DNA from 3 places in the Pseudomonas sp. B611 genome. Region 1 is predicted to be linked to each of the others. Evidence: predicted binding sites of a transcription regulator. Region 1 holds the regulator's gene; each other region holds the start of a gene.
What was found. Region 1 encodes sigma-54, which starts transcription at its own class of promoters, with help from an activator protein. Its sites were predicted from a motif close to ANTGGCATNNANNTTGCTNT; they were not measured.

Region 1 (2,203 bases):
GCGACTACTTCCCCGCCGGGTATACGCAAGGTGGCTTCGATTTTCTGCTTCAGCTTTTCGACAGTCATGATGACTTGCACGTTGGTGATCTTGTCGAAATGCCCCTCAATTCTTTTGAGTTTTTCGCCGATATAGGCGCGCAGCGGTTCGGTCACTTCCAGTTGGTGTCCACTGATGTTGACTTGCATACAGCTTCTCCTTCGTTGCCAGTGCATAAAGCGGCAGGCAAAAGCGCCTGCCACTGGAACGCTGTGGCCCGCCCGTCACATCAAACGCTTACGCTCGCTGGAAGGCGCGATCCCGAGGGACTCGCGGTACTTGGCGACGGTTCGACGGGCGACCTGAATGCCTTGTGCCTCCAGTAAACCAGCGATCTTACTGTCACTCAATGGCTTTTTCTGATTTTCCGCGGCAACCAGTTTTTTGATGATCGCGCGGATCGCCGTGGACGAGCATTCGCCGCCTTCGGAGGTACTGACGTGGCTGGAGAAAAAGTATTTCAGCTCATAAATGCCCCGTGGGGTATGCATGAATTTTTGCGTGGTCACCCGTGAAATCGTCGATTCGTGCATGCCAACCGCTTCGGCGATGTCATGCAGCACCAACGGTTTCATCGCTTCATCGCCGTACTCCAGGAAGCCGCGCTGGTGCTCGACGATCTGGGTCGCGACTTTCATCAGGGTTTCGTTGCGGCTCTGCAGGCTCTTGATAAACCAGCGCGCCTCTTGCAACTGATTGCGCATGAAGGTGTTGTCGGCGCTGGTGTCGGCACGGCGCACAAAGCCCGCGTATTGCGGGTTGACCCGCAGGCGCGGCACCGATTCCTGGTTCAGCTCCACCAGCCAGCGCTCGTTGTCCTTGCGCACGATCACGTCAGGGACCACGTATTCGGCTTCGCTGGACTCGATCTGCGAGCCTGGGCGCGGGTTGAGGCTCTGCACCAGCTCGATGACCTGGCGCAGGTCGTCTTCCTTGAGCTTCATGCGGCGCATCAGCTGGCTGTAGTCGCGGCTGCCCAGCAGGTCGATGTAATCCGTGACCAGGCGTTGGGCTTCAGCGAGCCAAGGGGTCTTGGCGGGCAGTTGGCGCAGTTGCAGCAATAGGCATTCGCTGAGGGTGCGGGCGCCAATGCCGGCGGGCTCGAACTGCTGGATGCGGTGCAGGACGGCTTCGATCTCGTCCAGTTCGATGTCCAGTTCCGGGTCGAACGCTTCGAGGATCTCCTCCAGCGTCTCGTCCAGGTAGCCCTGGTTGTTGATGCAGTCGATGAGGGTCACGGCGATCAGGCGATCGGTGTCCGACATCGGCGCGAGGTTCAGTTGCCACAGCAGATGGCTCTGCAGGCTTTCACCGGCGGAGGTGCGGGTGGTGAAGTCCCACTCGTCGTCATCGTTGCTGGGCAGGCTGCTGGCGCTGGTCTGGTAGACGTCTTCCCAGGCGGTGTCCACGGGAAGCTCATTGGGAATGCGTTCGTTCCATTCGCCTTCTTCCAGGTTATCCACCGTTGGGGCGGTTTCCTGATAGGAGGGTTCTTGCACGTCGGAGTTGGGTTTTTGCTCGATGTTGTCGGCCAGCGGGTCTGCATTATCGAAGTCGTCGCCTTCTTCCTGGCGTTCGAGCATCGGATTGGACTCCAGGGCCTCCTGGATTTCCTGTTGCAGGTCCAGGGTCGACAATTGGAGCAGGCGGATGGCCTGTTGCAGCTGCGGTGTCATCGTCAGCTGCTGGCCCATTCTCAGGACTAGCGATGGTTTCATGGCAGGGGCTTAACACCTTATTCGCCGGCGCAATGCGCCATCCACGACAGGGCGCGTGAGCGCCAAACATAAGCAAATTATATGCCTGATATCGCGGGCTTTGCCTAGAGCGCGGTAACAATAAAAATCCAGAGGTTTTCATTGACTCCCGCGCATCTTGGCAGCGGCCGTGACACCACGGTGTTTACAGGCGGAACTCGTGACCCAGGTACACTTCCTTCACCAGTTCGTTGGCAAGGATAGTCTCGGCGTCGCCTTCGGCAATCAACTGGCCATCGTTGACGATATACGCGGTTTCGCAGATATCGAGGGTTTCACGCACGTTGTGGTCGGTGATCAGTACGCCGATACCCTTCGCCTTGAGGTGATGGATGATCTGCTTGATATCACCGACCGAGATCGGGTCGACGCCGGCAAACGGTTCGTCCAGCAAGATGAACTTTGGC
Region 2 (2,203 bases), on a different contig from region 1:
TCAGCGACAGGTTCGGCAGCGTTTGGCTGGAAACCTGGGAGATGGCTTCACCGGTCACCAGGGCGTCGATCTGCAATTGATCGGCGATCCGCGACGCAGCGCGCAACATCATACGCTTCAATACCACGCCCATATGACTGTTATCGACTTTACCGAGAATTTCTCCCAGCACTTCCTCAAACGGCACGCTTACAAATAGCACGCGTTGGGAGCTGCCGTACTTCTTCCAGATAAAGTGCGCGACTTCCATCACGCCCAATTCGTGTGCACGCCCACCCAGATTAAAGAAGCAGAAGTGGCTCATCAGGCCGCGGCGCATGATCTGGTAGGCCGCCACCGTGGAATCGAAACCGCCGGACATCAACACCAGGGTCTGTTCCAGGGCGCCCAGCGGGTAGCCGCCGATGCTGTTGTGCTGGCTGTGGATAACAAACAACCGTTGGTCGCGAATTTCCATGCGCACTTCAATTTGCGGCGCTTTCAGGGAAATTCCGGCGGCGCCGCACTCGCGACGCAGCTTGCTGCCGACGTATTTCTCGACGTCCATGGAGCTGAAGGTGTGCTTGCCGGCGCGCTTGCAACGCACCGAAAAGATCTTGCCTTCGATCTCGCTGCCGAAGTGCTGCTTGCACTTCTCGGTGATGTCGTCGAAGTCGCCCAGCGGGTACTCATCCACCTGCAGGAAATGCGCGATGCCCGGCATGCAGCTCAGGCGCTCGGTCATGTCCTTCAAGGCTTTGGCGTCGGTGATGCGGGTTTCCAGCTCGAGGTTGTCCCACACGCCGTTCACCACCACAGCCGGGTCCAGGTCACGGAGCACGGCACGGATGTTCTTGGCCAACTGACGGATGAAACGCGTCCGTACCGGTCGGCTTTTGATGGTGATCTCGGGGAAGACTTTAACGATTAATTTCATGGAAACAGCGCGCGCCGGGCCTGCTGAAAAAGGGGGGCGCGGATTATAGCGGAAATCGCTCAAGGTTTAACCAGTTAATATGCATCGGACTGCGCACGCACTAAAGCAGTGCATTTTCAGGCATCGACGCAACATTGCGGTGCGCCATTTCCGGGCTTTTGTCGCATTGCACCTTTATAGGGGCGTTTTTGGACCAAAAAACCCATGTTGGCGCACTGGCATGCAATTTGCTCTCTTGTGAGGCAGGTTGCCATGGCGGACTATCCGCGCCGGCATCACCCACATTCTAAGGGCTAACTCCACTACCCCAGCCCGAAGCCACCCGGAGGACACTATGTCGAAGTCGGTTCAACTCATCAAAGATCATGACGTTAAATGGATTGATCTGCGCTTCACGGACACCAAAGGCACTCAGCACCACGTGACCATGCCGGCTCGTGACGCGCTGGAAGACGACTTCTTCGAAGTCGGCAAGATGTTCGACGGTTCCTCCATCGCTGGCTGGAAAGGCATCGAAGCCTCCGACATGATCCTGCTGCCGGACGACGACTCTGCCGTTCTGGACCCGTTCACCGAAGAGCCAACCCTGATCCTGGTCTGCGACATCATCGAACCTTCGACCATGCAAGGCTACGATCGCGACCCGCGCGCCATCGCCCACCGTGCCGAGGAATACCTGAAGACCACCGGTATCGGTGACACCGTTTTCTGCGGTCCTGAGCCTGAGTTCTTCATCTTCGACGAAGTGAAGTTCAAGTCCGACATCTCCGGTTCGATGTTCAAGATCTTCTCCGAGCAAGGCTCGTGGATGTCCGACCAAGACATCGAAGGCGGCAACAAAGGCCACCGTCCAGGCGTCAAAGGCGGCTACTTCCCAGTACCTCCGTTCGACCACGACCACGAAATCCGTACCTCCATGTGCAACGCACTGGAAGAAATGGGTCAGGTCGTTGAAGTTCACCACCACGAAGTGGCAACTGCTGGCCAGAACGAAATCGGCGTCAAGTTCAACACCCTGGTGAAGAAAGCCGACGAAGTTCAAACCCTGAAATACGTTGTCCACAACGTTGCTGACGCCTACGGCCGCACCGCGACCTTTATGCCGAAGCCGCTGTACGGCGATAACGGTTCGGGTATGCACGTTCACATGTCCATCGCCAAAGATGGCAAGAACACCTTCGCTGGCGAAGGTTATGCCGGCCTGTCGGAAACTGCCCTGTACTTCATCGGCGGTATCATCAAGCACGGTAAGGCCCTGAACGGCTTCACCAACCCGGCGACCAACTC
Region 3 (2,203 bases), on a different contig from region 1:
GAGCACGGCGTGCTGGGCCTGGACTCGCGGCTCAAGCGCGATGTGCACGGCTTTGCCGACTACTATCGCCAGCGCAACGAGCGGTTGGCGCAGTTGAGCAGCGGTTATGTGCGGGTGCATGTGCAGGTGGTGCCGACGGCGACGGGCGGGCAGATGTCGTTGCGTATCGAAGACAGCGGCGCCGGCTTTGACGTGGAACAGGTGCTGGCGCGCCCGCTGGAGGTTGATCGCTTGTCGGGCCGTGGGCTGAACCTGGTGCGTCAATTGAGCGGTGACGTGCACTGGTCCGATGGCGGGCGTAGCGTCTGCGTGGAGTTTTCGTGGCAGGCTCAGGCATAATCCGCCGATTCTTGATCAAGGAGCGAACAAGTGGCTGAGATTCATCTGGACCCGGACGTGCTATCGGGTTTGCAGGAAGTGATGGAAGGTGAATATCCGCGGTTGCTGGATACCTTCCTCGACGATTCGCAAAAGCGCGTCGAAGCGCTGCGCAAGGCACGGGATGACGCCAAGGCGCTCGGGCGCATCGCCCACAGCTTCAAGGGCAGCAGCGGCAACCTTGGTGCAGTTCGCTTGGCGCAGTTGTGCCAGCGGCTGGAGGCGGAGTCGGCGCAAGCGCCTGGCAGTGATTTGGGTGAGCTGGTGGATCAGATCGATCACGAATTTGCGCTGGTGCGGCCGCTGTACGAGTCGGAGCGCCAGCGCTTCCAGCTCTGACCGCGCACGATCGCTCCCACGCTCCGCGTGGGAATGCATCCTGTGACGCTCCGCGTCACGACTTGATGAGCAGACGCGGAGCGTCCAGGGCGGCATTCCCACGCAGAGCGTGGGAACGATCAACCTGGCCCGACTCTTGCTCTATCTCCCAATACTGCATCCCCGACCCCATGCAGTGGAGACCTTTACCTATGCCAGTCGCCCCGAATTCACTCCTCCAGGCTGCCCCTGCGGCCAAGCCGCAAGCGCCCGCTGCCAACCCCCCGGCAGCGGCCGTGGAGCCGCGTGACAAGGGCGCCGGCTTCGCCCAGGTGTTTGCCAACCAGGGGTCAAAACCGGTGGCAAAGGCCGACGACGCGCCGTCAAAAACCACACGCGACAAGCTTGCTGACGGCAATGCCAAGCAGGTGAACAGCAACGACAAACCTGCCGCCAGCAAGCCGGCGGTTGCCGATAGCGGCAATCCTTTGCCTGCCAAGCCGCCCGCCAAGTCCGACGACAGCGCCAGCACGGATGACGCCAAACCTGTCGACCCGGCCCTGGCGCAGCAGCCTCCGGCTGAGCCGGTGGTAGACCCGGCCTTGGTGGCGGCGGTCACGCCAGCGGTTGCCGTACCCGTGCAAGCGACGGCGGTGACTGACGACAGCAAGGCGGCACCCGTGGTCGCCGCGCCGTTGGCGGTGACCGACGAGGTCAAGCCAGCGGCCTTCGACCCCGAAGCCGATCCCCTGGATTCCATGCCGGCCGTGCGCCTGGCAATGGAGCAGGGCGGCCACGTCTCCGCCAGCAGCCAGGCGCCGCAGAAACCTGCGCCGAACCTGGACCAGCCCACCGCCGCGCAGAATTTCACGGCTGGCCTGGCCAATATGGTTGATCAGCAAGCCGCCAAGGACAGCACTGACCAGGGCGACGACAAGGCCTTCAGCGGGCTGATCGAAGACGGTCTCAAGGACTTGAAAGGCGCCAGCAGCGACACCCGTGTCGATGACTTCGCCAACCGCCTGGCCGCATTGACCCAGGCCGCCACGCCGAAAACCGCGAATGCCTTGCCGCCGGCCACCAACACGCCGTTGGCCATGCATCAGAGCGGCTGGACCGAAGAAGTGGTCAACCGCGTGATGTACCTGTCCAGCGCCAACCTCAAGTCGGCAGAGATCCAGTTGCAGCCAGCGGAATTGGGGCGCCTGGATATCAAAGTCAATATGACGGCGGACCAGCAGGCCCAGGTCAGCTTCATGAGCGGCCATGCCGTGGTGCGGGAAGCGCTGGAGAGCCAGTCCGGGCGCCTGCGTGAGATGTTTGCCCAACAGGGCATGGGGCAGGTGGATGTGAACGTGTCCGATCAGTCCCGTGGCCAGGAGCAGCAACAGCAACAGGGCCAGGCGCATGGTGTGAGTGGCGTCGGTGGGCGTGGGGGTGATAGTGACAGCGGTGCCCATGCTGAGATCGCCGAAGCGGTCGCGCCGGTGACCTCCACCGTGATCGG

Region 2: a site for sigma-54 is predicted at 1,131-1,150, ahead of glnA (glutamate--ammonia ligase). Genes of this name have one in related genera too.
Region 3: a site for sigma-54 is predicted at 841-860, ahead of ACZRMO_RS13060 (flagellar hook-length control protein FliK). Genes of this name have one in related genera too.

What each region holds. Positions count from the first base shown of each region.
Region 1 covers NZ_JBUZST010000001.1:230,648-232,850, forward strand. Annotated here, with positions in the region: gene hpf (ribosome hibernation-promoting factor, HPF/YfiA family) at 1-188, opposite strand, end outside; gene ACZRMO_RS01120 (RNA polymerase factor sigma-54) at 264-1,757, opposite strand; gene lptB (LPS export ABC transporter ATP-binding protein) at 1,942-2,203, opposite strand, start outside.
Region 2 covers NZ_JBUZST010000004.1:418,354-420,556, forward strand. Annotated here, with positions in the region: gene thiI (tRNA uracil 4-sulfurtransferase ThiI) at 1-916, opposite strand, end outside; gene glnA (glutamate--ammonia ligase) at 1,251-2,203, shown strand, end outside.
Region 3 covers NZ_JBUZST010000005.1:68,294-70,496, reverse strand. Annotated here, with positions in the region: gene ACZRMO_RS13070 (ATP-binding SpoIIE family protein phosphatase) at 1-339, shown strand, start outside; gene ACZRMO_RS13065 (Hpt domain-containing protein) at 370-717, shown strand; gene ACZRMO_RS13060 (flagellar hook-length control protein FliK) at 909-2,203, shown strand, end outside.